DNA from 3 places in the Bradyrhizobium sp. PUT101 genome. Region 2 is predicted to be linked to each of the others. Evidence: predicted binding sites of a transcription regulator. Region 2 holds the regulator's gene; each other region holds the start of a gene.
The links. Region 2 encodes PhoB, which activates phosphate uptake and scavenging genes when phosphate is short. Its sites were predicted from a motif close to TGTCATNNANCTGTCAT; they were not measured.
Positions count from the first base shown of each region.

Region 1 (10,319 bases), 170 kb from region 2:
CGACTTCACGATGACCCGGAAGTCCTCCTTCTTCATCGGCGTGCCGTCGGCGCTCTTCACCATGCCCTTGTTGAGCATGCGGGTCAGGTTGGAATCATCCTCGGCGTTCCACCAGTTGGCGGCGACGTCCACTGTGCCCTGCGCGAGCGCCAGCACCGCGTTTTCATGGCTGCCGGTGAAGACGACCTTGGAGAAATAGGCCTCGGGATCGACGCCCATCTGATTCAGCTTGAAGCGGGGCATGTTGTTGCCCGACGTCGAGTTCGGGTCGACGAGCCCGAGGTTCTTGCCCTTGAGGTCCTCGACCTTCTGGTAGGGCGATTTCGCGAGCACGTAGAAGACCGAGTAGTAGCCCTTTGAGCCGTCAGCATTGACCTCGATCGCGAACGCATCGGTCTTGACACCGGTCAGCCGGGCGCGGGCAAAGGCTGCAGGGCCGTAATAGCCGATTTGGATATTTCCGGCGCGCTGGCCTTCGATCACGGCGGCATAGTCGTTTGCGACGCGCAGCGTGACCTTCGTGCCGAGCTCCTTCGACAGATAGTTGATGAAGGGCGTAAACCGCTCGGTGACACCGGAGGCATTCTCCGCCGGAACGACCGCCAGAGTGATCTCCGGATATTTCTTCCGCCAGTCTTCGGCAGAGGCGGAGGTGGTGAAGGCCAGGGCCGCGGCACCGGCAAGAATCAATCGACGAGTAATCATGATACCCCTTTTCTTCAGCTGGAGTTCGTTTAACGCGAAACGTTGAGCGTGCGCTTCCGCCGCTCAGGCGGCGGCAGCGCTGCCGAGCGCCGGAACACCCTCGGGCGCGGCGGCCGGCGCGCCGCCCATGACCTCGTTGGCTTCGAGATCGTAGAGCTCCCGCGCAATCCGATCTGTCAGCATCGACGGCGCGCCGTCGAACACCACGCGGCCTGCGGCCATGCCGATCAGGCGGTCGCAATAGCTGCGGGCGAGATCGAGCGAATGCAGGTTGCAGAGCACGGTGATGCCGAAATGCTTGTTGATGCGCAAAAGGGCATCCATCACGATCTTGGTGTTGCGCGGGTCGAGCGAGGCGATCGGCTCGTCGGCCAGAATGATGTCGGGCTGCTGAACCAGGGCGCGGGCGATCGCCACGCGCTGCTGCTGACCGCCGGAGAGCTGGTCGGCGCGCTGGGCGGCGAGCGAAGCGATATCGAACTGTTCCAGTGCGGACATCGCCAGCGCCTTGTCCTGCTCCGGCCAGATTTGCGACAGCGAGCGCCAGGCCGGCATCGTCGCGAGCCGTCCCATCAGGACGTTGGTGAGGACATCGAGTCGGCCGACCAGATTGAACTGCTGGAAGATCATCGCCGACCGCGCCCGCCATTGGCGCAGATCCTTGCCGCGCAATGCGGTGACGTCGACGCCGTCGAACAGGACGCGTCCCTCGCTCGGCGTCACCAGACGATTGATGCTCCGCAGCAATGTCGACTTGCCGGCGCCGGATCGCCCGATCACACCGACGAAGCCGCCGGGAGAAACTTGAAACGAAGCATCGTCCACCGCGGCTTTTGCGCCGAAGCGACACGTCAGACCATCCACCACCAGCATGCAGGGCTCCAGAGTAGCTGGAGCCAATCGCTAACGTCCATGCTTAACACTTGTGTGACACGATCGTTGCAGCGCAGCGATCCTGCACACGTCATCCCCTGTCATCGCTACGTCATGACATTGTCATGAATCCGCTCGAAGAGGAACGCCCGCCCCTCGCACCTCGGATACAACATGGCCGCCAAAGCTCTTTCGGTTCAGCCGACCATCGACCCCTCGGCCAAACTGCATGAGACTCGGCTCGGCGCCTACACCGAGGTCGGCGCGCGCACGATCCTGCATGAAGTGGCGATGGGCGATTACTCCTATGTCGTCAACGATTCGCAGATCACCTACACCACCATCGGAAAGTTCTGCTCGATCGCGGCGATGACGCGCATCAATCCCGGCAACCATCCGATGCACCGCGCGACGCAGGCGCACTTCACCTACCGCTCCAGCGCGTATTTCGAAGGTGAGAGCGACGATGCCGAGTTCTTCGACTGGCGGCGCCAGCACCACATCCATATCGGCCACGACGTCTGGATCGGCCATGGCGCGATCGTGTTGCCGGGTCGCAACATCGGCACCGGCGCGGTGATCGCGGCCGGCGCCATCGTCACCAAGGACGTGCCGGCCTACACCATCGTCGCGGGCAATCCGGCTCGTGTCGTGCGGCGGCGGTTCTCGGAGGAGATCGCCGGGCGCCTTGCGAAGCTCGCCTGGTGGGACTGGGATCACGACAAATTGCGCGCGGCGCTGCCCGATTTCCGCAAGCTCGGGATTGAAGATTTTCTTTCGACATACGAAGCACGAGCGAGCTCTCTCACCAATTCTCCGGTCAGCAAACGAAGCGCGATCGCGTGACAGACATATTCCTCGAAGGCGGCCGCGCCCTGATCGGCGCCGAGCTCGTCGAAACCTCACTTCTCGTGTCCGGAACGGACATTGCACAGGTCGATGCTTCTCGCGGTCGTGCGCGGCTGGCGATCGATGCCCGGGACCTGCTGGTGCTGCCCGGCATCGTCGATCTGCATGGCGATGCCTTCGAGCGGCAGATGATGCCGCGCGCCGGCGTCGATTTTCCGATCGATGTCGCGCTCGCCGACAGCGATCGCCAGGCGATCGGCAACGGCATCACCACTGTCTTTCACGCCACGACCTGCTCCTGGGAGCCGGGCCTGCGCAGCGCCGACAATGCGCGCGGCCTGATGGAGGCGATCGAGCGGCAGCGCCCGCAATTCGCCGCCGACACCCGCTTCCATCTGCGCCACGAGACCTACAATCTCGACGCCGAGGCCGAGATCGCCCAGTGGCTGGCCGAGGGCCGCGTCGACCTGTTCGCCTTCAACGACCACATGGACGGCACCGTCGCCGACCTGGCCAAGCCGCGCAAGCGCAACCGCATGGTGGAGCGCACTGGCCTTTCCAGCGAGGAATTCGACCGGCTGGTCGAGCGCGTGGTTTCGCGCGCGGACAAGGTGCCCGCTTCGGTGTCGCGCCTCGCCGCTTCTGCCCGCGCGGCGGGCGTGCGGATGCTCTCGCATGATGACGCAACGCCGGCGATGCGCCGGGAGTTTCGCGAACTCGGCGCTGACATCGCGGAGTTTCCGGTCAACGAGGAGACGGCGCTGGCGGCAGCGAGCCACGGCGATGCCATCGTCTATGGCGCGCCGAACGTCGTGCGCGGCGGCAGCCACACCGGCTGGACCAGGGCCTCCGACATGATCGCCAAGGGGCTCTGCTCGGTGCTGGCGTCGGACTATTATTATCCCGCACAGCTGCTCGCCGCGTTCCGCCTCGCCGCCGATGGCGTGGTGCCGCTGGCACAGGCCTGGGACCTGGTCTCCGCCGGGCCGGCGCGCGCGACCGGCCTTGCCGATCGTGGCATGCTCGCGGAAGGACGCCGCGCCGACATTCTCCTCGTCGACGACGGCGTGAAGCTGCGGCCGCGGCTGATCGCAGTGATCTCGGGCGGCAAGCTCGTGCATCTCACCGACGCGACAAGGCTGCTCACTGCCGTGACGGCGCCGCGCGAAGCTGTCGTCGCGGCCTAAACCGGTTATGCTGAGGCAATGACAGGTTTCCCCCGCTACGCGATCTACTTTTCCGCCGGCGCCGACAGCGCCCTCTCCTGCTTCGGCGCCGAACTGCTCGGCTATGACGCCTACACCGGCGATGAGGTTTCGTTTCCGCAAGAAGCGTTGCGCGTCGCGCCGGACTGGCGCGACATCACCGCCGATCCCCGCAAATACGGCTTTCACGCGACGCTGAGGGCGCCGATGACGCTGGTATCAGGCAGGACCGAGGCCGAGCTCATGGCGGCCTGCGCGACGTTCGCCGGCCAATCGCGGACAATTCCGGTGATCCGCCCTGTCGTCGATACCATCAGCGGCTTCATTGCCGTCATTCCGGCCGCGCCAGTCGACGCTCTCCAGCAGTTCGCCGCCGATTGCGTTCATGAATTCGACTCCATCCGCGCGGCCCTCACCGCGGAAGATCGTGCGCGGCGCAAGCCCGAAAAACTCACCGAGCGGCAGCGCGACTATCTCGACCGCTGGGGCTATCCTTACGTGATGGAGGAATTCCGCTTCCACATGACGCTCACCGGCCGGCTGGATGCAGAGCGCCGCGGGCCGATACTGGAGATGTTACGGGCCCGGTTTGCGTCGCTTCGTCTCGGCGCGCTGGCGATCGACCGCCTCGCACTGTTCAAGCAGGACGACGCGAAGGCTCGCTTCCGCATCATCGGCGAGTGGGCGTTGACGCGGTAAGCGCCTCACTCTCAGCTCCCAAGATTGAAGGCGAGCGCCACGGCGCCGACCAGGACGAGACTGGTCGCCCAGACTGCATCCAGATTGAACCAGCTTCGCGAGACGAACTTCAGCCCCAGATAACGATAGACCAGCCAAGCCAGACATCCGCCGGCGCTGACCATGGCGGCAACGTGCACCAGGGCCACGAGCACCGCCATCCCGATACTTGCCTTCATCAACTCGCCCGCCGCCTCATGTCCGGCATCGAGCTCGAAGGCCTGGCAGAGCCCAAGATAGATCGGCACGAGCATCAGGGCGGCGCCGTGAGCGATGGCGACGGCAAACGACCAGAGCACCAATTGCGCCGGCGGAATTCGTGCCAGCGCGCGGGGATGGCGCCGAATGATCAACCGATAGACGCCGAAGCCGATGACGAGAAGGCTCGCACCGATCTGGATCGGACGCTGCCACTCCGCCAGCACGAGCAGGAACGCGAATGGCAGCAGCACGAGAAGCGTTGCGAGCAGATGCCCGGCGGACAGGGCCCACAAGGCGCGAAAAAGCGCGCGCGGGCTCTTGTCCATGAGCCCGGCCGAAACGGCGAGCGGCCATCCCATGCCCGGATTGACCCCATGGTAGAGACCGCTCGCGACGAGAGCGAGCCACAGCCAGCCGAGTGCCGGGCTCGCGTGCCCCCAATCTAGACCGACGGATAGCAAAAGGAGTCCGTCGAACAATCGCCGCCCTCGAGCCTGATCTGGTGCGCACGATATCCGTCGGGGAAGCTCACGAAAAAGTCCTTGTCGAGCTCGAGGCCGCCATTGCGATCGACATTGGCCATGACCTCCACGCCCGGAACCCCATCGGGATAGAACTGGTCATCCCAGGTGGAATAGAGCGAGTTGGTCCAGTAAACGCGCCTGCCGTCGCGGCTGATCTCGACCATCTGCGGACCCGCCGCAAATGCCTTGCCGTTCGGGTGAGGCGTGCGGCGCGCGATACCGCCGATGTGGACCGAGCCCGCAAGCTTCGGCTTGCGCGGATCACTGACGTCGTACTGGCGCATTTCACCCGTGCCCCAGCACGAGACATAGAGAAACCGGTCATCCATCGACAGGTCGATGTCGGTCACCAGCGGCGGCACGGCGCCAAATCCCTGGAGCAGCGGCGGGAGCTTCTCCTTTGGCGCGGGCTCGGGCGGGATGGTCGCCGTCTTCTCCGCATGGAATTTCCCGCCTTCTCGCCACCAGGTCCAGATCGATGCTTCGAGATTCGTGGTGTCGACCACGACGCCTACGAAGCCGTACTCGCGAACCGGATCGTGCGCCGGTCGTACCTCCAGCGCCATTTGATGATTGGCGCCGAGGTCGATGGTCTGGACGTTGCGGCGTGCGCGAAGATCCCAGAAGTGGAGACGATGTCCATATTTGTTCGCAAGCAGATCTTCCGGGACGATCCCGTTCTCGAATTGCGGCGGCAACGCCCATTCGCTCGTCACCATGTAGTCGCGCGGCAGATTCCACCAGAAATCATAATGCAGCGTCTGTGGACCGCGGTCGATCTCCCATCGTCCGAGGACCTCGAAGGTCTCGCAATCCATGATGAAGACGCCGGGAGGGCCGTCGGTACCGTCCTTGCCGCCGCCGCCCAGCGTGCTCACGTAAATGCCGTCCGGCCCGCAATGGATCGTGTGTGGCCGCGAGTACCCGGTCTTCTTGAAGACTTCCTCTGGCTCGATGATCTTGTGGATCTTGGCTTTGGTCGGATCGGGCTTGGTATCGATGATGTAGATGCGCGACGAGCGCAGCCCGGGAATGATGAGATAGCGCCGCTCGACGAAGGCATGTCCGGCGAGCGGCGACAAGGCGGAGGAGCAGGCATTCCAGCCGAAGTGATGAAACTCATCGCCCTTGTTGGGCATCGTCACGGTGTGGACGACTTGGCTATAGGTCGGCGATCCCGGCTTGACGTCGATGACCGCGAGAGCATCCGGCTTCGAGAAGTCCGGACTGAGCAGCAACGTGTAGGCAAAGTTCTCCGCAGGTGCTTCCATCGCAAGCTTGGGCGATGCGTGAAAGGTGGGATCCGGCCTCATCGTCATGGCACTGCCTCCCTGTTCTGTCGGTTTGCGCCAACCTGACTCGGGATAACGGCATAGTGAAGAGGTATTGCGCGATGTCTCGACTGCTCCGCAGAGTCTGGTTGGTCAGCGCACGATACTTGATCGCCGGGTCCGGGGAAACTGGCGGAATTGCGCCAATTCGACACCTCTAACCGAATGGGCAGCCCCGTCATTGGGAGCGCAGCAAAAATTGTCTCCGCGGAACCGGTCTGGATTGCTTGGTCGCTTCGCTCCTCGCAATGACGACGGAAAGACCGAATTTCGGCGGGAGAAGGTTACCTCCCCCACCGCAGTGCCAGCGCGTCGCGCTCCTTGGCGAGCTCCAGCAATCCCGCGCGCGTTGCCGGATGCAGCGGCTGGAGCGGATGCCGCACGGCTTCCGACTTGATCACGCCGCCGGCCTGCATCATGACCTTGCAGGCGATCAGGCCGCATTGGCGGTTCTCGTAGTTGATCAGCGGCAGCCAGCGCTCATAGGCGGCCTTCGCTTCCTCGCGCTTGCCGGCGAAATACGGATCGATGATCTGGCGGATGCCGTCGGGATAGCCGCCGCCGGTCATGGTGCCGGTGGCGCCGGCGTCGAGATCGGCCATCAGCGTGATCGCCTCCTCGCCGTCCCAGGGGCCTTCGATATCGCTGCCGCCCGCCTCGATCAGGCTGCGCAGCTTTGCGGCGGCGAAGGGAACCTCGATCTTGAAATAGCGGATGTTGGCGAATTCGCGCGCCAGCCGCGCCAGCAGCTCGACCGAGAGCGGCGTGCCGGCCACAGGCGCGTCCTGGATCATGATGGGAATGTCGATCGCGCCCGAGAGCACCTTGAAGAATTCGACGATGCCCTTCTCGGGGACCCGGAAGGTCGCGCCGTGATAGGGCGGCATCACCATCACCATGGCGGCGCCGGCCGCCTCGGCCTGCCTGCTGCGCGCCGCGCACACGGCCGAGCTGAAATGCGTGGTGGTCACGATCACGGGAACCCGGCCGGCAACATGTTCCAGCACCGCATGCATCACCGTCTCGCGCTCGGCGTCGGTGAGCACGAACTGCTCGGAGAAATTGGCGAGGATGCAGAGACCGTGCGAGCCGGCGTCGATCATGAAATCGACGCAGCGGCGCTGGCCCTCGAGGTCGAGCTCACCGCGCTCGTCGAAGATGGTGGGCACGACCGGGAACACACCGCGATAGGGACGCTGGGCCTTGTGTTGTGGCGCGACCGGCATCGAACTCTCCATCCCTGATATGTCTTACGTCTGTCTCAGCGCTCGCGGAACGAGGCGCCACAGATGTACCCGCCACGCGGACCGACGGCAATGCCCGCGCGACATCGGATGGAAAGACCAGAGGAAGCTATGCGGTCTTCACGGCTCCCAAGAAGCCCTCGACCGCGGTGCGCAGACGATCGGCGTCGGCCGACATCTTCTTGACGGACTCCGACAGCACCGTGCCGGCGTTGCCGGTCTCCTGGTTGAGCCTCGCGACGCTGCCGATGGTGTCGGTCACCTCCCGGGTGCCTTGAGCGGCCTGCTGGAAGTTGCGCGAGATCTCCGTGGTCGCCGCGCGCTGCTGCTCGACCGCGGCGGCAATCGCCGTCATCTTCTCGTCGATGCCGCCGATGGCGCCGCCGATCGAGCGGATCGCGGCAACCGCCTGGCCGGTGGCGCCCTGGATTTCCGCGACCTGGCGCGAGATCTCTTCCGTCGCTGTCGCCGTCTGGGCGGCGAGGCTCTTGACCTCGCCCGCGACGACGGCGAAGCCGCGGCCGGCCTCACCCGCGCGCGCGGCTTCGATGGTGGCGTTCAATGCCAGAAGATTGGTCTGGCCGGCGATGGCGTTGATCATCTTCACGACCTCGCCGATGCGGCTTGCGGTCTGGTCGAGGATCTCGACCGTCGCATTGGTCTGCTCGGCCTGCGCCACGGCCTCGCGGGCCTCGCGGGCGCTCGACTGCACCTGCGCGGAGATCTCGCCGACGGATGCGGAGAGCTCTTCGGTCGCGGCTGCGATGGTCTCGAGATTGTTGGTGGCTTGCTCGGCGGCGGACGAGACCGCGGCGGTCTGGCTGCTGGAGTCCGAGACCAGCGAGCGTACGCCGGTTGCGGTGGCGTCGAGCTCCCGCGTCGAGGCCACAACACTCTGAATGACCGCCTGCACCGTATCATCGAAACTGCGGCAGGCGGCGTCGACAGTGCCCGACCGCGCGAGCTGAAGCGCCTGTTGCGATTCGCGTTCCCGGCCCAGCCGTTCCGCGGTCGCCGCGCTCTCGCGCAGGCTCTCGAGGGCCGCAGCCATGGTGCCGAACTCGTCAGGATGGCGGGATTGCGGAACCGGCGTCGCATAATCGCGCCCACCGATGCGCGCGATGGCATCGAGGATGGCGCGCACCGGACGCATGAGGCGATTGCGTACCACGAACACGCCGGCCAGGGTCACGGCCAGCGCGAGCAGGAACGCGAGCGACTGCACGATGAGATTGGTCAGGGCTTTCGCCTGAACCGTCTCCGCGCGCGCGATCGACAGGTCGAGCGCCTTGTTGGCGACCGCCACGATGGACGCGAAGGGCGACTGGCACAGTGCGTTCCATTCCGAGGCGGGCATCGCGGGACGGCCGCTGCCGTCGAAGTTCCTGGTCAGATCGCCGATATGCTTGAGAACGCCGTCGGTCTTGGCGCGTGCCTCCCGGGCCGTGTTGACGAGGTCCGCCGTCACATCAGGCGCAGCCAGCAGTTCCTGCATGCCGACCCAGCCGGCAGTGATCGTGCCATTCCATCCGGCCACGGTCTGCTTCTGGGTCTCGTCGAGCGGCTTTGAGCCGTTGACGTTCGGACGCAGGGTCGAGCACTGAATGCCATAGCGATCGCGCACCTGCCAGGCGAGGCGACGGGCCTGGATCATACGGGCGATGAAAGGATCGTTCATCCAGGCGCGGTTCGACACCGCGGTGGACGCCAGATTGGCGGTTTCGATCACCTTGGTGACGGCATCGTACCAGGCCGCTGTGCGCTCCACCTTGCGCTCGGCGCGCGGCAGCTTGGCCTCATCGTAGAACAGCTGGAACTTCGGCGCGGCCTCGCTCCAGCGCTGCTTCAGCGTGTTTGCGAGCTCGTCGCGCCGGGCAAATTCGACGGTGGGGAGCGCCGCGGCAATGGCATCGTAGCCGGCCTGCTCCGCCTTCTCGACGGCGCCGAGCTTGGCGCGCGGATCGTCCTCGCCGAGCAGCGCACTCTGGGCATCGCCGCGATTGTTGCGCAAGGCCAGCACGCCATGGAAGATCGCCTTGTCGGCATTCGCGAGCCGTTCGGTCTCCAGGCTGTCGCTGTAGCGGCCGAAGGCCTCGACCATCTGGATCGCCGTGCTGGTCAGCGCCCCGACGGCCAGTAGCGCCATCAGAACCAGGAGCAGCGTGCTTACCGATTTCTTAAAAATTGACATGGACCAAAAGACCTACTCGTCACAAGCGGCCATCCTGCACGGTGACATGCCAAAGTTTCGTTAAGGTTATTTCAAATGATATGGACCTCGGAAGCTGCCACTCTGTCGGGAAGTCGGCTCACGCCACTTTCGTGAAATCCGGCGGCCGGCGCTCGGCGAACGCCGTAAACGCCTCGCGCGCCTCCGCGGTGCGCAGACGCTGCGCGAACTGCTCGCCTTCGGCCTGCATCTGCGCGACCAGCGCCTCTCCGTTCCGCATCAGCCGCTTGGTCGCGACGAGGGCGCCGGCCGGCTGGCGGGCGAGACGCTGCGCAAGCGCGAGCGCCTCGGCATCGAGCTTGTCGAGCGGCACCACACGGTTGGCAAGGCCCCATTCCAGCGCCGACTTGGCCGGCACGGTCTCGCCCAGCGCGAACATTTCATAGGCGCGCGCATGGCCGATGCGCGCCGGCATCAAG
Region 1 is NZ_CP197207.1:3,647,931-3,658,249, forward strand. Features, by position in the region: gene phnD (phosphonate ABC transporter substrate-binding protein) at 1-705, opposite strand, end outside; gene phnC (phosphonate ABC transporter ATP-binding protein) at 769-1,578, opposite strand; gene ACSHT2_RS17890 (transferase hexapeptide repeat family protein) at 1,753-2,424, shown strand; gene ACSHT2_RS17895 (alpha-D-ribose 1-methylphosphonate 5-triphosphate diphosphatase) at 2,421-3,614, shown strand; gene ACSHT2_RS17900 (DUF1045 domain-containing protein) at 3,633-4,331, shown strand; gene ACSHT2_RS17905 (hypothetical protein) at 4,343-4,930, opposite strand; gene ACSHT2_RS17910 (selenium-binding protein SBP56-related protein) at 5,014-6,414, opposite strand; gene ACSHT2_RS17915 (dihydrodipicolinate synthase family protein) at 6,711-7,652, opposite strand; gene ACSHT2_RS17920 (methyl-accepting chemotaxis protein) at 7,780-9,861, opposite strand; gene ACSHT2_RS17925 (enoyl-CoA hydratase) at 9,980-10,319, opposite strand, start outside.
Region 1: phnC (phosphonate ABC transporter ATP-binding protein) is a predicted target of PhoB. The motif match lies at 1,689-1,705, and genes of this name have one in related genera.

Region 2 (10,319 bases):
GATGCTGATCGCCATTCCCGTCGGTCTCGGCATTGCGATCTTCCTCACCGAGCTCTGTCCGCAATGGTTGCGCCGCCCGATCGGCATGGCGATCGAACTGCTCGCCGGCATTCCTTCGATCATCTACGGCATGTGGGGCTTCTTCGTGCTGGGGCCGTTCCTGGCCAACACCTTCCAGCCCTTCATGATCAGGGTGTTCGACGGCGTGCCCGTGCTCGGCGCGATCTTCGCAGGTCCCCCGTCCTATCTCAGCCTGTTCAATGCCGCGCTGATCCTCGCCATCATGGTGCTGCCCTTCATCACCTCGATCTCGGTCGACGTGTTCAAGACGGTGCCGCCGGTGCTGAAGGAAGCCGCCTACGGTGTCGGCTGCACCACGTGGGAAGTCGTGCGCAGCGTAGTGATCCCGTATACCCGCGTCGGCATCATCGGTGGCGTCATGCTGGCGCTGGGTCGCGCGCTCGGCGAGACGATGGCCGTGACTTTCATCATCGGCAACTCGTTCCGCATCTCTTCATCGATTTTCGCCCCGGGCACCACGATCTCGGCAGCGATCGCATCCGAGTTCGCCGAGAGCGACGGCTTGCACCAGTCCGGCCTGATCCTGCTCGGCCTGCTCCTGTTCGTGCTGACGTTCTTCGTGCTCGCGGCCGCGCGGCTGATGCTGATGCGCCTGGAAACCAAGGCCGGAAAGTGAAGCCATGAACCCGATCTATTCGCGCCGCCGCCGCTGGGACATCGTCATCCGCGGCCTCTGCATCGCAGCCGCCGCCTTCGGCGTCACCTGGCTCGCGCTGATCCTGGTCACGCTGCTCTACAACGGCTTGGCCGGGCTCAACCTTCAGGTCTTCACCGCAGACACGCCGCCGCCCGGATCGACCGAGGGCGGCCTGCGCAACGCCATCGTCGGCTCGCTGATCATGACCGTGATCGGCGTCGGCATCGGCGCGCCGCTCGGCATGTTCGCCGGCACCTATCTTGCCGAATACGGACGCAACGACAGGCTGACCTCGGTCATCCGTTTCATCAACGACATCCTGCTCTCGGCGCCCTCGATCATCATCGGCCTGTTCATCTACGGTGCGGTCGTGGTGCCGATGCGAGGCTTCTCGGCAATCGCTGGCGCGCTGGCGCTCGCCGTGATCGTGATCCCGGTCGTGGTGCGCACCACGGAGGACATGCTGCTGCTGGTGCCGAACCCGCTGCGTGAGGCGGCCTCCGCGCTCGGGCTGCCGCGTTCGCTGGTGATCAAGCGGATCGCCTACCGTGCGGCGCGCTCGGGCCTCATCACCGGCGTGCTGCTGGCCACGGCTCGCGTCGCGGGCGAGACCGCGCCGCTGCTGTTTACGGCGCTGTCGAACCAATTCTTCAGCCTCGGCCTGGACAAGACGATGGCCAACCTGCCGGTGACCATCAACAACTTCGTGCAGAGCCCCTACGCCTACTGGAAGCAACTCGCCTGGAGCGGTGCGCTGCTGATCACCCTGACTGTGCTTGCCCTGAACATTGGCGCCCGCATCCTTGGTGCCGAGAGGACCGCAAAATGAGTGAAATGTCTGTTTCCGTAAGCGCGCCGACCGTTCACCCCGGCTCGCATCCGCTGCCCGAGGCGCCTGCCAAGGTCACGGCGCGCAACCTCAACTTCTACTACGGTGAGCACCATGCGCTGAAGAACATCAATCTGGCGCTCGGCACCAATCGCGTCACGGCCTTCATCGGCCCGTCCGGCTGCGGCAAGTCGACCCTGCTGCGTATCTTCAACCGGATGTACGACCTCTACCCGGGCCAGCGCGCCACCGGCCAGCTCATGCTCGACCACACCAACATGCTCGACCCCAAGCTCGACCTCAATCTGCTGCGCGCCCGGGTCGGCATGGTGTTCCAGAAGCCGACCCCGTTCCCGATGACGATCTACGAGAACATCGCCTTCGGGATCCGCCTCTACGAGAAGATCTCGAAATCGGAGATGGACGATCGCGTGGAGAAGGCCCTGCGCGGCGGCGCGCTGTGGAACGAGGTCAAGGACAAGCTCAACGCCTCCGGCCTGTCGCTCTCCGGCGGCCAGCAGCAGCGCCTCTGCATTGCCCGTACCGTCGCGGTGCGGCCCGAGGTGATCCTGTTCGACGAGCCCTGCTCGGCGCTCGACCCGATCTCGACCGCCAAGGTCGAGGAGCTGATCCAGGAATTGTCCGAGAACTACACGATCGCGATCGTCACCCACAACATGCAGCAGGCGGCCCGCGTCTCCGACAAGACCGCCTTCATGTATCTCGGCGAGCTGATCGAGTTCGACGACACCAGCAAGATCTTCACGTCGCCGACCGACCGGCGCACGCAGGATTACATCACCGGCCGGTTCGGCTGAGGAGACGGAACATGGGTTCTGAACATACCGCAAAGGCTTTCGACACCGACCTGCAGGAGCTCACCCGCCTGGTCGCTGAGATGGGCGGCATTGCCGAGCGCATGATCGTCGATTCCGTCGACGCGCTGATCCGCCGCGACGTCACGCTCGGTCAGCGCGTCGTCACCACCGACGCCGAGCTCGATATGCTGCAGAAGCGCATCGAGGAGCGCGCCGTGCTCACCATCGCCCGCCGCCAGCCGATGGCGGTCGATCTGCGCGAGATCGTCGGCGCCATGCGCGTCGCGACCGATCTCGAGCGCATCGGCGATCTCGCCAAGAACATGGGCAAGCGCGTCGCGGCGCTGGAGACCGACTTCCACCCGCTCAAACTGTTCCGCGGGCTGGAGCACATGACCGACCTCGTGCAGCAGCAGGTCAAGTCGGTGCTGGACGCCTATGCCGCGCACGATCTGCCGGCGGCGATGGCGGTGTGGAAAGGCGACGAGGAAGTCGACGCCATCTGCACCTCGCTGTTCCGCGAACTCCTCACCTACATGATGGAGGATCCGCGCAACATCTCTTTCTGCATCCATTTGATGTTCTGTGCCAAGAACATCGAGCGGATCGGTGACCACGCCACCAACATCGCCGAGACCGTGTTCTACATGATCGAGGGCCAGGCGATCACCGACAAGCGGCCGAAGGGCGACATGACGACCTTCGCCACGACGGTGCCGAATACCTAAGGAGCGACGACAACATGGGCGCACGCATTATGGTGGTTGAGGACGAGGAAGCTCTCACCGAGCTTCTCCGCTACAACCTCGAAGGCGACGGCTATGACGTCGAGACGGTTATGCGCGGCGACGACGCCGACACCCGCCTCAAGGAGCACATTCCCGATCTGATCGTGCTCGACTGGATGCTGCCGGGCCTGTCGGGCATCGAGCTGTGCCGGCGGCTGCGCACCCGTCCCGAAACCAAGCAGCTGCCGATCATCATGCTTACCGCGCGCGGCGAGGAGAGCGAGCGGGTGCGGGGACTTGCGACCGGTGCCGACGATTACATCGTCAAGCCGTTCTCGGTGCCGGAGCTGCTGGCGCGCGTGAAGGGTCTGCTCAGGCGCGCCAGCCCCGAGCGGCTCGCCACCGTGCTCGCCTATGGCGACATCGAGCTCGACCGCGACAAGCGCCGCGTGGCGCGCTCGGGCCGGCCGATCGATCTCGGCCCGACCGAATATCGTCTGCTGGAGTTCTTCCTGGAGCATCCCGGCCGCGTGTTCTCGCGCGAGCAGCTGCTCGACAGCGTCTGGGGCCGCGACATCTACATCGACGAGCGCACTGTCGACGTCCACATCGGCCGCCTGCGCAAGCTGCTCAATCTCGGCCGCGAGCAGGATCCGATCCGCACCGTCCGTGGCGCCGGCTATGCGCTGGACGATCGGTTCGCGAAGGCGGAGCAGACCTGAGTTTTGTGAATGTCGAATTAGCGAGCCGCGGCAACAATCTTGGCCGTCATCCCGGGGCGCGCGTAGTGCGAGCCCGGGATCCAAAACCACAGGACGTGGTTTGGCGAAGACTCGCAGTAGCCATCTCGCGCAATCACTGCGCCCTGTGGTTATGGATCCCCGCCTCCGCGGGGATGACACCGAGTAAGTCGAGCCGTCATCATGTGACGGCTGCAATCAGCCAGATCTATAAGCTCACCGCGTGCCCGGCTTCGCCGGTGCGCGCCGCCGATCCGCTGCGGGCTGATACGCCACGCGCGAATGCTGCGCGCAGTAGGGCAGGCCCGAGAGCGCCTTGCCGCCGCAGAAGAAGAAATCCGGGCTGGAGGGATCGCCGACCGGCCAGTGGCAGGTTGCCTCGTTCAATTCCAGCAGCGACAGCCGCTGGCTCATCGGCACCACGTTGTCGTAGGTGACGGGCTCGGCCTCCACCTCGACCTCGAAGGCCTGCGCCAGCGCGGTGTTGCCGCGGGCGACGGGGCGGGTCACCCGCATCATGTGCTGCGCAGGCCGGGCCTTGCGCGGCCGGGGCGCTGCCGATGAAGGGCTCTTGGCGCGGCCGGACAAGCCGAGCCGGTGCACTTTGCCGATCACGGCATTGCGGGTCACATTGCCGAGCTCCGCCGCGATCTGGCTGGCCGAAAGTCCGGCCTCCCAAAGCTTTTTCAGCTGCTCGACGCGATCATCGGACCAGGTCAAAACCGTCATTGCACCCTTTCCCTCGCTGCGCGCCTGCCATCCTGGGGCCTTCGCAGCGATTGCCTAAGCCTTGAAAAACCCGTGCCGCCAGAATCCCCTAAGGCTCGCCGGGCGCGCTCAAGACGCCCGAACGTTTACGCCGGTACATGAGGACTTAGAGGATCAGAACTGCTGCACGAGATGTCGTATCTGACAGTCCAAACGCTACAATATGGCGTGACTCCCGCGCAAGAGTCCGCCGACTCGCGTCCACATGTTCCGTGGTGAAAATCCCGCAAAATCGGCACCGCAAGACTACGGATTCAGCGTTTCGCGAGGCTTTCCAGGCGGCATTGACACCCGTCTTGTCAGGCATAAGATAGCCCCACGTGCCGCCCTTAAAAGGCGGCACGTTTCGTTTTCCGGGCCGGTCAATGGTGCGTTGCGCAATGCACGCGTCACACCGTCCGCAACATTCAAGTGACGTCATGACTAACAGCGCCGCGCCGCATTTGCTCCCCGTTTTCGCCAGGGCCGACCTCGGTTTCGAGCGCGGCGAAGGCTGCTGGCTGATCGCGACCAATGGGGATCGCTATCTCGATTTCACCTCCGGCGTGGCGGTGAATGCGCTCGGCCATGCGCATCCCACTCTGGTCAAGGCGTTGCAGGAGCAGGCGACGAAGCTCTGGCACATGTCGAACCTGTTCCAGAGCCCGGACGGCGAGAAGCTCGCGGCGCGTCTGTGCAACGAAAGTTTTGCGGACTTCGTGTTCTTCTGCAATTCCGGCGCCGAGGCGCTGGAAGGCGTGATCAAGCTGGTGCGCCACCATCACTTCTCCAAGGGGCATCCTGAGCGCTATCGCATCATCACCTTCGAGGGCGCCTTCCATGGCCGCACGCTGGCGACGCTGGCTGCCACCGGTTCTGCAAAATATCTCGAGGGCTTCGGTCCACCGATGGACGGCTTCGACCAGGTACCGCATGGCGACCTCGAAGCCGTCAAGAAGGCGATCGGCCCGCACACCGCCGGCATTCTCATCGAGCCGATCCAGGGCGAGGGTGGCGTTCGTTCTGCGCCTCCCGCCTTCCTGAAGGCGCTGCGCGAGCTCTGCAACGAGCACGGCCTATTGCTCGCCTTCGACGAGGTGCAGACTGGCATGGGCCGGACCGGCGAACTCTTTGCCTACAAGCGCACCGGCGTCGTGCCCGACGTGATGTCGCTGGCGAAGGCGCTCGGCGGCGGTTTCCCGATCGGCGCGGTGCTCGCCACCGCCGACGCTGCGCGCGGCATGGGGCCGGGCTCGCACGGTTCGACCTTCGGCGGCAATCCGCTCGCGATCTCGGCTGCGAACGCCGTTCTCGACGTCATGCTCAAACCCGGCTTCTTCGGTCACGTGCAGAAAATGTCGCTGCTGCTGAAGCAGAAGCTCGCCTCCGTGATCGATCGCCATCCCGAAGTCGTCAGCGAGGTGCGCGGCGAAGGCCTCCTGATCGGCATCAAGGCCGTGGTGCCCTCGGGCGATCTCGTCGCGGCGCTGCGTACCGAAAAATTGCTCACCGTCGGAGCCGGCGACAATGTCGTGCGCTTCCTGCCACCCTTGATCGTTACCGAGGCGGAGATCGAAGACAGCGTCGGGCGGCTCGAACGCGCCTGCACCGCAATCTCTTCCAGCCAGACCAAGCGGGCGGCAAGCTGATGAGCAAGACGCCCAATAAGACTCCAAAGCACTTTTTGGACATCAACGAGCTGCCGCTGTCGGAGCTCAAGAGCATGCTCGCCGCCTCGTCGGCCATGAAGGCGAAGCAGAAGGCGCACCAGCCTGTCAGGCCGCTTGAAGGCAAGACGCTGGCGATGATCTTCGAGCGGCCCTCGACGCGGACGCGGGTGTCGTTCGATGTCGCCATGCGCCAGCTTGGCGGCGAGCCCATCATGCTCACCGGCGCCGAGATGCAGCTCGGTCGCGGCGAGACCATCGCCGACACCGCGCGGGTGCTGTCGCGCTATGTCGACGCCATCATGATCCGCATCCTCAATCACGAGGCGCTGCTGGAGCTTGCGGCCTATGCGACCGTGCCCGTGATCAACGGCCTGACGCGGCGGTCGCATCCCTGCCAGGTGATGGCCGACCTCATGACCTATGAGGAGCATCGCGGCCCGATCGAGGGCAAGACGGTGGCCTGGACCGGCGATGACAACAACGTGCTGGCGTCCTGGGCGCATGCCGCCGAGCGCTTCAAGTTCCAGCTCAACGTCGCAACACCTCCTGAACTCGCGCCGAAGAAGGCAATGCGCGACTGGATCAAGACGTCAGGCGCGCCGATCGTGCTCGGCACCGATCCGGAAGCCGCTGTGCGCGGCGCCGACTGCGTCGTCACCGACACCTGGGTGTCGATGGGCGACAAGGAGGGCGAGCACCGCCACAACGTGCTCAAGCCCTACCAGGTCAATGCCAAGCTGATGTCGCTGGCCAAACCCGATGCGCTGTTCATGCACTGCCTGCCAGCGCATCGCGGCGAGGAGGTCACCGACGAGGTGATCGACGGTCCGCAATCGGTCGTGTTCGACGAGGCCGAAAACCGCCTGCACGCGCAGAAGGGTATTTTGGCCTGGTGCTTTGACGCGGTGAAGTAGCGGGCGCGATGGAGCGGTGGCTGCGCCACGCTCCACTGTCGTCCAAGCGTGCCAGAAGCACGCGCCGATCCGGGGTCCATACCGCGGAATCTCTCTTGTGGCGGATGGCCAGAGGCCGACAGTTTTCGCCAAACCGCAGCCTGTGCCTATGGGTCCCGGATCGGCGCTCACGCTTGTCCGGGACGACACCAATTTGAGGCGGCATGGCACAGCTCAACTTGCATCCGGAACATGCCGCCCCACGCCCCTTCCATTCTCAGCCCTCCGACCCCAGATAACGGCCCATGGTTTCCCAATCCCCTGACATGAAAACCGGGCCAGAAGGCCCGGTTCGCGCACCATCGGCGGTTCCGATCGATGACGCCGTGCTGCCCTACGAGGTCGACGCGCTCGATGTGCGCGGGCGGCTGGTGCGGCTCGGCCCGGAGCTGGATGATATTCTGACCAAGCATGATTATCCCGCACCCGTCGGCAAGCTGCTCGGCGAGGCCATCGTGCTGACGACGTTGCTCGGCAGCGCGCTGAAATTCGAGGGGCGCTTCATTCTTCAGGCCCAGACTGACGGTCCGGTCTCGTTCCTGGTCGTCGACTACATGGCGCCCGATCGCCTGCGCGCCTATGCGCGCTTTGACGCCGCGCGTCTTGACGAAGCCAAAGATTCCGGCGCGCTGCTCGGCCGCGGCCATCTCGCCATGACCATCGACCAGGGCCCCGACATGAGCCGCTACCAGGGTCTGGTTGCGCTCGACGGTGGCAGCCTGGAAGACGCCGCGCACGAGTATTTCCTCCGCTCCGAGCAGATTCCGACGCGCGTGCGCCTTGCGGTCGGCGAGGAGTGGCGCTCGAGCGACGGCGGCAAGCATCGCTGGCGGGCCGGCGGCATGCTGATGCAGTTTCTGCCGAAGGCGCCGGAGCGCGCCCGGCAGGCCGATCTGCATCCCGGCGATGCGCCTGAAGGTGTCGAAGTGCACAGTGTCGCCGAAGACGACGCCTGGGTCGAGGCGCGTTCACTGATCGAGACCGTCGAAGACGTCGAACTGATCGATCCCGAACTCTCGGGCGAGCGGTTGCTCTACCGTCTCTTCCACGAGCGCGGCGTGCGCGTGTTCAATCCGCAGGTCCTCAAAGCGCAGTGCTCCTGCTCGCGCAATGCGGTCGCCGCGATGCTCAAGAGCTTTTCGCCGGACGATCGTGCTGCAATGGTCAAGGACGACAAGGTCGTCGTCACCTGCGAGTTCTGCTCATCGGTGTACCAGTTCACGCCGCACGAGGCGGGCGTAGAAGACGCCTAAGGCGCTATCCGCCGTCATCGCGGCTAATTCAACACCCGCTTGTTGTCGGGACTGTCGAGCGAGAACGTCGGCACGTCGATCTCGAAACGCTCGCCGGTTTCGCTGACCATCTGGTAGCTGCCGGTCATGAAGCCCGAGGCGGTCGAGAGCGGCACGCCGGAGGTGTATTCGAAGCGCTCGCCGGGGGCCAGGATCGGCTGCTCGCCGACCACGCCCTCGCCCTTCACCTCCTGCTGGCGGCCGGAGGCATCGGTAATGATCCAGTGCCGCGTCTTGAGCTGCACGGTTTCCTCGCCGGAATTGGTGATTACGATGGTGTAGGACCAGAAATAGCGCGAGCGGTCGGCCGACGACTGCTCCGGAACAAAGTTCGGCTCGACGGTCACTTCAATTCGGCGGGTCACGGCGCGGTACATGGCTGCCATAATAGCCAAATCCGTCCCGGGAACCAAACGCTGCAGACGGCTTTGGCGACATCGTCCCGCCAGAATTCGAAGGGAAGGACACCCCAAAGGGAGATTCCCTTATATGATCCGGGCCGCTTTGCGAGACGACGGCGGGACCCTTACATTCTTTCAACGTCGCGTTTTGCGGAAGGGTTTTTAGGCCCCGATGACCATTGCCGACCAAGTGACGGGATCGACGATCGCGGGGACCGCGGAGGCCAGACCCGCAGGGACCAAGCCGCGCGCCGCCGCGCCGGCCATCACGCTGCCCGCCATCGGCGAGCGCGAGCTCCGGCTCGATCTGTTCCGCGGGCTCGCGCTTTGGCTGATCTTCATCGACCACCTGCCGCCGAGTCTGTTGACCTGGTTCACGATCCGCAACTACGGCTTCAGCGACGCTACGGAGATCTTCATCTTCATCTCCGGCTACACCGCCGCCTTCGTCTACGGCCGCGCGATGCTGGAGAGCGGCGTCGTCATCGCCACCGCGCGCATCCTGCGCCGGGTCTGGCAGATCTACGTCGCCCACGTCTTCCTGTTCACGATCTTCCTTGCCGAAATCTCCTACGTGGCGACCAGGTTCGAGAACCCGCTCTACACCGAAGAGATGGGTATCATGGACTTCCTCAAGCAGCCGGACGTCACCATCGTGCAGGCGCTGCTCTTGCGCTTCCGTCCCGTCAACATGGACGTGCTGCCGCTCTACATCGTGCTGATGCTGGCGCTGCCCTTGATCCTGTGGTCGATGAAATGGCGACCCGACGTCACTCTCGGCCTTTCAGTCGTACTCTACGCGGTTACCTGGGAGTACGATCTATATCTATCGGCCTACCCGAACGGCTTCTGGGCCTTCAATCCCTTTGCCTGGCAATTGCTGTTCGTGTTCGGTGCATGGTGTGCGCTCGGGGGTGCGCGCCGCATGTCGCGTATTCTGTCGTCGCGCGTCACGATGTGGATGGCGATCGCCTATCTCGCCGCGTCGTTCTACGTGACGCTGACCTGGTACGTCCCGCAGCTCTCCCAGTTCATGCCGAAGCTGATCGAGCAATGGATGTATCCGATCAACAAGACCGATCTAGACGTGCTGCGCTTCACGCATTTCCTGGCGCTGGCCGCGCTGACGGTGCGCTTCCTGCCGCGGGACTGGCCGGGCCTGAAGTCTCCCTGGCTGCGGCCGCTGATCCTGTGCGGCCAGCATTCCCTCGAGATATTCTGTCTCGGCGTCTTCCTTGCTTTCGCCGGCCACTTCATCCTGGCCGAAGTTTCCGGCGGCGCAGCCATGCATGCCTTGATTAGTCTCTCCGGAGTCCTGATCATGTGGGGGGTGGCCTGGGTCATTTCGTGGTACAAGCGCGTGGCTGACAAGAGCGGTGCGAAAATCAAAAACGCCGTCGGCAACGCCGATCTGGCGGGAGGG
Region 2 is NZ_CP197207.1:3,813,740-3,824,058, reverse strand. Features, by position in the region: gene pstC (phosphate ABC transporter permease subunit PstC) at 1-697, shown strand, start outside; gene pstA (phosphate ABC transporter permease PstA) at 702-1,547, shown strand; gene pstB (phosphate ABC transporter ATP-binding protein PstB) at 1,544-2,365, shown strand; gene phoU (phosphate signaling complex protein PhoU) at 2,377-3,093, shown strand; gene phoB (phosphate regulon transcriptional regulator PhoB) at 3,108-3,815, shown strand; gene ACSHT2_RS18670 (GcrA family cell cycle regulator) at 4,050-4,562, opposite strand; gene ACSHT2_RS18665 (aspartate aminotransferase family protein) at 5,021-6,229, shown strand; gene argF (ornithine carbamoyltransferase) at 6,229-7,164, shown strand; gene ACSHT2_RS18655 (Hsp33 family molecular chaperone) at 7,449-8,456, shown strand; gene apaG (Co2+/Mg2+ efflux protein ApaG) at 8,480-8,872, opposite strand; gene ACSHT2_RS18645 (OpgC domain-containing protein) at 9,069-10,319, shown strand, end outside.

Region 3 (10,319 bases), 180 kb from region 2:
TAAACGCACGCCCAAGCGTCGCCCGCGCGTCTCGCGTGCGGTCGAGAACGTCCTGAAAAAGGAGCCGCGCTCGACCGCATCGCGCAGTGCGCTGTCGAAGCAGGGCAAGCGCGCCGCGAGCCGGCGAACCGCGGCGTCACGTTCTGCCGCTGCGCGCAAGGCGAGCCGCACCAAGGGCGCCAAGGCCCGCTCCGCCGCAGCAAAGAAGGCGGCGCGCACCCGGGCGCGCCGCAGGAACTGATGTCCCGTAGCGACCTTGTGAGTTGAATGCCAGCGGCTGCCGCCTGACGATCCGGCCGTCCATTGAATCGATCGGAGCTTTCATGTCAGAGACTCTCAAGGGGCGCACCGCGCTCGTGACTGGCGGGTCGCGCGGGATCGGCGCCGCGGTCTGTCGCGCGCTGGCCGAAGCAGGCGCTGCCGTGGCGATCAATTGCCGAGAGCGGATCGCACAGGCCGAGCAGCTCGCTGGCGAGATCGGCAAGCAAGGCGGCCGCGCCATCGTCGTCGCTGCCGACGTCTCGCAAGCCGAAGCCGTGGCCGGAATGGTCGAGCGCGTGACCGCCGGGCTAGGGCCGATCGACATCCTCGTCAACAATGCCGGCATCGCCATCACGCGCGGCATCGACGATCTCACCGAGGACGATTTCGACCGGACCATCCTGGTCAACCTGAAATCCGCCTTCCTGTGCACGCAGGCCGTGTTGCCGTCGATGCGGTCAAGGAAATGGGGCCGCATCGTCAACATTTCCTCGGGAGCGGCGCGCGGCGCCGGCTCGATCGGCCCGCACTACAATGCGTCCAAGGCCGGCATGGAAGGCCTCACGCGAGGTTACGCCGCGCGGCTGGTGAAGGAGGGTATCACCGTCAACGCAGTGGCGCCGTCGCTGATCGAGACCGACATGATGAGCGGCCAGCCCCAGCTCGTCAGCCGCATCCCGCTCGGGCGCTTCGGCACGGCCGAGGAGGTGGCGAAAGCGGTGATGCTGCTGGTCGACAACGCATACATGACCGGGCAGACCGTGGCGCTCAGCGGCGGGATGGCGTTTAACTGAGCGCACGCCGTCATGGCCGGGCTTGTCCCGGCCACCCACGCCTTACCCGTGGCGCGAAGAACGTGAATGCCCGGGACAAGCCCGGGCATGACGATCAGCTGCAGATCGAGGCGCAGCGACTCACCACATCGTCGCAGCCGCGCGCTCGGGCCAGATGCGATCGTACTCGGCGCCGCCGACCTTGTTCTCGCTCATTTCCGCGAGGATCTGGCCCGGTGTCGGCAGCGTTTTCGGATCGACGCGCTTGTCGGGATTCCAGAGGTCGGAACGGACGATGGCGCGAGCGCACTGGAAGTAGATCTCTTCGACGTTCATCACCATGACGCTGCGTGGCGCCTTGCCTTCGACCTTGAACGAGACCAGCAGCTCCGGATCGATCGAGAGATAGGCGCGACCGTTGGCGCGGACGGCGTTGCCGGAGCCGGGAATCAGGAACATCAGCGACACCCTGGGATCGCGCACGATGTTGCGCAGGGAATCGACCCGGTTATTGCCGCGGCGGTCCGGCAGCATCAGCGTCTTGGGATCGTGGATGCGGACGAAGCCGGGGAGATCGCCACGTGGCGAGCAATCGATGCCTTCGGGCCCGATGGTGGCGAGAGCGGCAAACGGCGCCTTCTCGATGAAGATTCGGTAGAGCGGCGTGACGTGGTCGGCGACTTTCACGGTCGAGGCGTCATTGGTGGCGCCGTAGATGGCTTCCAGCTGTTCGACCGTTTCGATCACCGACATTCCACTCTCTCCTCGTTGCATCGGCAGCTATTCTTGCCAGCCTTCATTCCTGATCACGCGAACGAGCTGGCGGCCGTGATAGTCCGCGCTGCCGGCATTGAGGATGGTGACGTCGGCCCGCGCCGACGCGTCGTCAACACTGCGCGACAGCCGCTCGGCGATATTGCCGTCGCTGTGCCGCGCCCGCGCGGCAAGCCGCTGCGCCAGCACGTCGGGCGGCGCCGTGATCGCGACGACCACGACGTTTACATAGGCTCGGCGCAGCGCGGCGATCACCGTGCGCGAGACGTTGGCAACGACGGCTCGGCCGGCCCGGATGTCGTCGTCTATGCCGAGCGGCAGGGCATAGGAATGCCCGTGCGCCTCCCAATGCACGGCAAAATCGCCGTGCTCTCGCACGCGGCGGAATTCTTCCTGGCTCACCGCAATGTTGTCCTCGTCGGCGGAGGACTCCCGCGTCACGACCCGGCGCGGGAAGATGATGTCCGGATCGTCGGCGCAGGCCGCTTGCGCAAGTCGCAGCAAGGTGTCCTTGCCGGCGCCGCTGGGGCCGACCACGAGCACAAGCCGCCCGGGGCCGATCGCACCCGCCTCGTTCTGCGCCGTGGTCACGGTCTCGCTCATGCGACGCGGCTCCCTTCGCGCCAGACGCTGCGGACGACGGGAACGCTGCCGGCAACGTGCACACGGATCAGGTCGGCGCGCTTGCCGGTCGCGATCTCGCCGCGGTCGGTGAGGCCGACCGCCTCGGCGGGCGCTTTCGTCACGGTGCGAACTGCCGCCGGGAGGCTGATTGCCGGCACATGCTCCGGCAATTGCAGCGCGCCCATCAGGAGGCTCGAGGGGATGTAGTCCGACGACAGGATATCGAGCAGGCCTTCGCGGGCGAGATCGACCGCGGCGATGTTGCCGGAGTGCGAGCCGCCGCGCACAACGTTGGGCGCGCCCATGAGAATGTCGATGCCAGCCTGGTGCAGGCCGCGCGCGGCCTCCAGCGTGGTCGGGAATTCCGCCACCGAGACACGATCGCGCACGGCGTCCGCGACGTTCTCCTCGGTGGTGTCGTCGTGGCTCGCGAGCGGGATCTTGTACTGATGCGCCAGCGCCACGATCTCGCGCATGTTGGTCGCCGCATATTGCTTCTGGTACTCGAAGCGCTTTGCGAACAGCTCATCGAGCTCGGCATCGGTCTTGCCGCCGCCCTTGCCGCGATAGTAGTCGCGCAGCTTGACCTCGTCGCGGAACTGGCGCTGGCCGGGCGTGTGATCCATCAGCGACATCAGCTTGACGTCGGGGCGGTCGATCAGCTCCTTGGCCTCCTCGACCACGCTCGGCATCGGGATCTCGCAGCGCAGATGCAGGAAGTGGTCGGCGCGCAGCAGGCTGGCCTCGCGCGCGGTGGTGATCGCGGCGGCGAGCACGCCGGCGCGGCCATCAACTTCCTCGGCGCCGTCCTCGCGCCAGACCCGGAGCGAATCGAAAACCGTGGTGATGCCCGAGGTCGCGAGCTGGCCGTCATAGGAAATGACGGCCGCGACCGGATTCCAGAACACCTTCGGCCGCGGCACGTAATGCGCTTCGAGATGGTCGGTGTGGAGCTCGATCAGGCCGGGCATGATGAGATCGCCGGCTGCGTCGTCAGCGCCCGCCGGCGCCCTGCCCTCGCCGATCTCGACGATGCGTCCGTCGGCAAAAGCGAGCCAGCCCTGCTCGATCACCCGGTCGGCCAGCACGATCCTGGCGTTGGCGATCACCGTTACCTTCGGCTTGGCGTTCATTTCCCTCTTCCTTCAGGCCGCGGCGGCAAAGCTGGCGACGTCGACGATGCGGTCCGCAATCAGATGACGGATTTCGTCGTCATGGACAATAGCGACCATGGCGACGCCCTGGCGCTTCTTTTCAGCGACCAGCTCGACCACGACGGCGCGATTGGCAGCATCTAGCGAGGCGGTGGGCTCGTCCAGCAGCAGGATCGGCAGGTCCGAGATGAAGCCGCGCGCAATGTTGACGCGCTGCTGCTCGCCGCCGGAGAAGGTCGCGGGCGGCAGCTGCCAGAGCCGCTCGGGGATGTTGAGACGATGCAGCAGCGCGCCGGCGCGCACCCGCGCGTCGGCACGTGCCATACCGTTCACGATCAGTGGCTCGGCGACGACGTCGATGGTGGCAACGCGCGGCACTGCCCTCAGGAACTGGCTGACATAGCCGATGGTGGAGCGGCGGACGTTGAGCACCTGCCGCGGCTCGGCGGCGGCGAGATCGACCAGCACGCCGCGATGGCGGATGCCGATGCGACCGCTGTCGCAGCGGTAATTGCCGAAGATCATCTTCAGGATCGACGATTTGCCGGCGCCTGATGGCCCCGACAGCACGACGCATTCGCCGGGATCGACGTGGAAGGTCACGCCGCGCACGACCGGCAGCTCGATGCCGCCTTGCAGGTGCATCGTAAAGGTCTTCCGGGCATCGGCAACGTCGATCATGGCGGTCATCGAAAAGCTCATGGCGGGAGAATCGAGGAGACGAGGAGTTGCGTATAGGGCTCACGCGGATCGTCGAGCACCTGGTCGGTGAGGCCGGTCTCGATGACGCGGCCGCCCTTCATCACCATCACGCGATGCGACAACAGGCGCGCGACCGCGAGATCGTGGGTGACGATGACGACGGCGAGATGCAGCTCGGCAACGAGACTGCGCACGAGATCGAGCAGGCGCGCCTGCACCGACACGTCGAGGCCGCCGGTCGGCTCGTCCATGAACACCAGTCGCGGCTCGGTAACGAGGTTGCGGGCGATCTGAAGACGCTGCCGCATGCCGCCGGAATAGGTACGCGGCGCATCGTCGATACGCACGACGTCGATCTCGACGCGGGTGAGCCAGTCCGACGCGGTCTCGCGGATGCGGCCGTAGTGATTCCAGCCCACGGCCATCAGCCGCTCGCCGACATTGGCACCGGCCGAAACCGCCATGCGCAGGCCCTGCGCGGGGTCCTGGTGCACAAAACCCCAATCGGTGCGGAACAGGAAGCGCCGCTCGGCTTCACCGAGCGTCGTGAGATCACGCGTGACGCCGTCGCGCATCCGGTAGGACACATGGCCGGCGCTCGGTGCGAGCTGGCCCGACAGCATCTGCAGAAGCGTCGACTTGCCCGAGCCTGATTCGCCGACGATCGCCAGCACCTCGCCGGGATAGAGCGCGAAGAAGACGTCGCGGCAGGCGGCGATGCGACCAAAGGACTTGCTCAGGGACTCCGCCACCAGCAGCGGCTGGTCGTTTTCGAGCGTATCGAGATTGGCCAAGCCTTGATCAACCATGTGAGCCCGCCTTTTCCCTGTAGGGCGCAGCGCTGAGACTGCCGTGATGGCCGGCGGCCTGGCGGCCCTCACAATAATCGGTGTCCGAGCAGACGAACATCCGCCCGCCCTTGTCGTCGGTGACGATCTCATCGAGATAGGAATCTTCCGCGCCACAGAGCGCGCAGGGTGCATTGAAGCGGTAAGGCTCGAACGGATGGTCCTCGAAATCGAGCGAGACCACCTGGGTATAGGGCGGGATCGCGTAGATGCGCTTCTCGCGGCCGGCGCCGAACAATTGCAGCGCGGGACAATTGTCCATCTTGGGATTGTCGAACTTCGGCGTCGGGGACGGATCCATCACGTAGCGCGCGTTCACCTTCACCGGGTAGGCGTAGGCGGTCGCGATATGGCCGAAGCGCGCGATGTCCTCGTAGAGCTTCACGTGCATCAGGCCGTACTCGGCGAGCGCGTGCATGCGCCGCGTCTCGGTCTCGCGCGGCTCGAGGAAACGCAACGGCTCGGGGATTGGCACCTGATAGACCAGCACCTGGTTTTCGTTCAGCGCCGTCTCCGGAATGCGGTGACGGGTCTGGATCACCGTCGCCTCCCCCGTCGCGGTCGTGGTCGCAACGCCCGCGGTCTTGGCGAAGAACTTTCGGATCGAGATCGCGTTGGTGGTATCGTCGGAGCCCTGGTCGATCACCTTGAGCACGTCCTGGGGGCCGAGGATCGCGGCGGTGACCTGCACGCCACCAGTGCCCCAGCCATAGGGCATCGGCATTTCGCGGCTGGCGAACGGCACCTGATAGCCGGGAATGGCGATCGCTTTCAGGATCGCGCGGCGGATCATCCGCTTGGTCTGCTCGTCGAGATAGGCGAAGTTGTAGGCGGGCGCGTTCATTCCGCGGCCTCCTTCATGGCATCAGGCGCATTGGCATCCGCGAACTCCTGCCGCAGCTTGCGCAGCAGGCCGAGCTCGGACTGGAAGTCGACATAATGCGGCAGCTTCAGGTGCTCGACGAAACCGGTCGCCTGGACGTTGTCCGAATGCGACATCACGAATTCCTCGTCCTGCGCGGGTGCGAGTGCCTCCTCGCCGAGCTCGCGGGCACGCAGCGCACGATCGACCAGGGCCATCGACATGGTCTTGCGCTCGCTCTGGCCGAAGGCAAGGCCATAGCCGCGGGTGAAGCACGGCGCTTCGGTCGCCGAACCCTTGAACTGGTTGACCATCTGGCACTCGGTCAGCTCGATCGAACCAAGCGGCACGGCGAAGCCGGCGTCTTCCGCGATGAACTCGACCTCGACCTCGCCGAAGCGGATCTCGCCGGCGAAGGGATGGTTGCGGCCATAGCCGCGCTGGGTGGAATAGCCCATCGCCAGCAGGAAGCCTTCGTCGCCACGCGCCAGATTTTGCAGGCGCAGGTCGCGATCCGCCGGAAAATTCAGCGGCTCGCGGGTGAGATCGCCGACCGGCGCGCCGTCCTCGGCCCGGGGCGAGGGTTCGATCAATCCGTCGCGACCGAGAATGTCGGTCACGCGCGGCGTTGGCGCGGTGGGCGCTTCAGCCGTCGCCGGCGCGTCGGGAACGAAGCCTTCGGCGAGCGAGGGGTCGAGCAGGCGATGCGTGTAGTCGAAGGTCGGCCCGAGGATCTGCCCGCCGGGAATGTCTTTGAAAGTCGAGGACACCCGCCGTTGCACCCGCATGGCGCCGGTGTCGACCGGCTCGCTGGCGCCGAAGCGCGGCAGGGTGGCGCGGAAGGCGCGGACCAGGAAGATCGCCTCGATCAGATCGCCGCGCGCCTGCTTGATCGCCAGCGACGCGAGCTCGCGATCGTAGAGCGAGCCCTCGCTCATGACACGGTCGACGGCGAGGCCGAGCTGCTCCGAGATCTGGTCGAGCGTGACCTCCGGAACGTTCTGGTCGCCGCGCCGCGCATTGGCGAGCAGGCGATGGGCGTTCTCGATGGCGCGTTCGCCGCCCTTGACTGCGACATACATGCTTCAGCTTCCTTGACTCACGACGCGCGTGGTGCGCGGGATCGCAACCACCGCGTCATCGGCGACCAGCACCACGTCGATGCCGCGCGGAAACAGCGCCTCGTTGACCCGCAGGCGCTCGAACAGGTCGAAAGGCTTGATCGACGCCTGCAGGGACGCGACACCGTCGATGCCGGGGCCCCGCATCTCGAAGGCGCGCCCCGAAACCAGGCTATCGACCTGAATGATCACCGTCGTCGAACGATCCGGATATTCGCTCGTCCCGAGCGCAAACCGGTCGAGCGGCGGAAGCGCCGTGCCGTCGCTGATCAGCGCGAAGCTCGCGATCGAGCAATCCTGCACCACCGGCGCGCCGGTATGGAATTTCAGCCATTTCACCAGGTCGGAGCTCTCCGCCATCCGCGTATCGAGCCAGAGCGGCGTGTCGTGGTCGAACAGCGTGAGCGCGATCGCGGCGGTGCCGCGCATCATCGGCCCTGGCGCTCCCGCCATCGGCACGATGCGCTGGACCGAGCCCGGCCGCGCCATCGCGTCCATGACCGAGCGAAAGGTCGATTGCGCCGACAGCACCTTGTCGACGAAACCCGGCGGCAGTTCCGCAATCGTGGTCATGATCTCACCCCTCACCGCGCACCATGGTGTAGAAATCAACCTTCGTCGCAGCGGTCTCAGCCGCCGCCTGCTTGCGTTCGATCATCAGTTGCTCGCGCAACGGCGCGACAACGTCCCGCTCCACGGCGCCGCCGTGATCACGGGACTGCATCAGCGCATCGCACAGCGCGATCAGCCGCGCCTTCTCACCGTCACGGCCGAGCGTGTAGCCGAACCCGACCTCACCGCTCGCAAGCCGCACCGCGGCGCGCGAGACCGTGGCTTCGCCGAGATTGAACGGTGCGCCGTCGCCGCCGACCCGGCCGCGCAGCATGACGAGGCCGCTTTCGGGCGCGCGCAGGTCCTGATGGGCCGGGAGGGCCAGGTTGCGGAGGCGAGCGGCGATCTCGCCCGCCTCCGCGTGCGCCAGCACCGCCATCGCGGCCTTGCGCTGGGCTTGCTGGTTGTTGTGCTGCGTCACCTGGTCCACCGAACTTGCCGGATTGAAGTTGTCTATGATAATAGACAACTTCATACGGACGCGCCATGACTGTTTCGTGACAATGATGTGATTTCTGGAGTAGGCTTCCCGCGACATGAGCATGCAGGACACAGCCTCCTCGGGCGTCGCGCTATGGCGCCTCGTTGCCGACGGCATCGAGCGCGGCATCGCCGACGGCCGCTTTGCGGCCGGCGACAAGCTGCCGGGCGAGATGGAGATCGCCGAAACCTATCGCGTCAACCGGCACACCGTGCGGCGCGCGCTGGCAGCCCTTGCCGAGCGTGGCCTCGTGCGGGCCGAGCGCGGCAGCGGGACCTATGTCGAGGCGCAGAAGCTCGCCTATCCGCTGCGCTCGCGCACGCGCTTTTCCGAGATCGTCGGCGCGGGCGGCCGCGAACCGCATGGACGGCTGATCGAGGCGACCGACGATATCGCTACGCGCGAGCTCGCACGGGAGCTGGGACTGAAGACCGGCGCACCCTTGGTGCGGATCGAGGCGATTCGCCTCGCCGACCGCACGCCGATCTGCGTGTCCACCACCTGGCTGTCGGCGGAGCGGTTTCCGGACGCCGGCGCCGTGTTCGCGGCGACGCGCTCGATGACGAAGCTGCTGGCGCATTACGGCGTGCGCGACTATCGCCGCGGCGCGACCCGAATCACGGCCGGCATCGTCGACGCGACCGATGCCGTACGGCTCGATCTGGCGCTGGGCCGGCCGATTCTGGTGGTCGATGCCACCGACAACGATCTCACGGGCAAGCCGCTGCTGACGAAGCACTCGCGCTTCGCGGCGGAACGGGTGGAATTTCTGGTGGAGAACGGGTGAGGCTTCGCCACGCTTCACCCTCTCCCCTTGCGGGAGAGGGTGGCTCGCCGCAATAGCGGCGAGACGGGTGAGGGGTATCTCTCGGCGCGCGAGTTCGCGGGCAGATACCCCTCATCCGGCGCTTCGCGCCACCTTCTCCCGCAAAGGGAGAAGAAAGTTAGGCCACCGCCCTGCGCCCGATGATCGCAAACCGCAGCTTGCCCGAGATGAAATCGATCGCGGCCACCGCAACCAGGATCATCAGGATCAGGAACGACACCTTCTGCCATTCCAGCACGCGGATCTGCTCGGCGAGCTGGAGGCCGATGCCGCCGGCGCCGACGATGCCGATGATGGTGGCCGAGCGGGTGTTCGATTCGATGTAGTAGAGCACCTGGCCGGCGATGACGGGCAGCACCTGCGGCATCAGGCCGAAGCGGATCTCGTGCAGGGCACTGCCGCCGGAGGCGCGGATGCCCTCGACTTCCTTCTGGTCGGCGCCCTCGATCGCCTCCGAGAACAGCTTGCCGAACGCACCGAAATCCGACACCGCGATGGCCAGCACGCCGGCAAACGGGCCGAGCCCGACCACGTTGATCCACACCAGCGCCCAGATCAGCGTATCGACGCCGCGAATCGAATCGAGGAAGCGCCGGACCGGGAAGCGAAAGAAACCCGACGGCACGATGTTGCGCGCCGCAAGCAGGCTCACCGGCAGCGCGAACAGTGCGGCGAGCGTGGTACCGAGCAGCGCGATCGACAACGTCTCGCCGAGCGCCTTGAGATACAACGGCAGCGATGCGCCGGGATCGGGCGGGATCATCATCATCGTGATCCAGCCGAGCTGGCTGACGCCGGCAACGAGACGCGACGGTGAAAAATCGAGGTCGACCAGCCCGAACACCAGAAGTGCGAGCGCGGCGGCGATCATCGCCGGCGTCGCGAGACGCGCGGACGCCGGCCGGCTGAAGACATCAGGATAGCGCGCGCGAAGCTGTGCCGTATCGACGTCGGGATGGTGGGTCATGTCCGTGCCTCTCTGCCGAACAGGCGGCCACGCAGCCAGCCGGTGCCGATGTCGATGAGGAAGACAGTGACGATGATGGTCAGGAGGATCGCGCTGACGTCGGAATAGTAGAACTTGCGGATCGCAACAATCAGCTCCATCCCGATGCCGCCGGCCCCGACAAAGCCCATCACCGAGGCTTCTCGCACATTGATCTCGAAGCGCAGCAGCGCGTAGCTGACATAGCCCGCGATCACCTGAGGCAGCACGGCAAAACGCATGCAGGACAGCCAGCTTGCCCCGGTCGAGCGCACGCCTTCGACCGGCCTCATGTC
Region 3 is NZ_CP197207.1:3,636,748-3,647,066, forward strand. Features, by position in the region: gene ACSHT2_RS17810 (DUF6496 domain-containing protein) at 1-241, shown strand, start outside; gene ACSHT2_RS17815 (SDR family NAD(P)-dependent oxidoreductase) at 324-1,055, shown strand; gene ACSHT2_RS17820 (pyridoxamine 5'-phosphate oxidase family protein) at 1,176-1,787, opposite strand; gene phnN (phosphonate metabolism protein/1,5-bisphosphokinase (PRPP-forming) PhnN) at 1,815-2,411, opposite strand; gene ACSHT2_RS17830 (alpha-D-ribose 1-methylphosphonate 5-triphosphate diphosphatase) at 2,408-3,565, opposite strand; gene phnL (phosphonate C-P lyase system protein PhnL) at 3,578-4,276, opposite strand; gene phnK (phosphonate C-P lyase system protein PhnK) at 4,285-5,097, opposite strand; gene ACSHT2_RS17845 (alpha-D-ribose 1-methylphosphonate 5-phosphate C-P-lyase PhnJ) at 5,090-5,980, opposite strand; gene ACSHT2_RS17850 (carbon-phosphorus lyase complex subunit PhnI) at 5,977-7,080, opposite strand; gene phnH (phosphonate C-P lyase system protein PhnH) at 7,084-7,692, opposite strand; gene phnG (phosphonate C-P lyase system protein PhnG) at 7,697-8,161, opposite strand; gene phnF (phosphonate metabolism transcriptional regulator PhnF) at 8,268-8,999, shown strand; gene phnE (phosphonate ABC transporter, permease protein PhnE) at 9,157-10,005, opposite strand; gene phnE (phosphonate ABC transporter, permease protein PhnE) at 10,002-10,319, opposite strand, start outside.
Region 3: phnF (phosphonate metabolism transcriptional regulator PhnF) is a predicted target of PhoB. The motif match lies at 8,218-8,234, and genes of this name have one in related genera.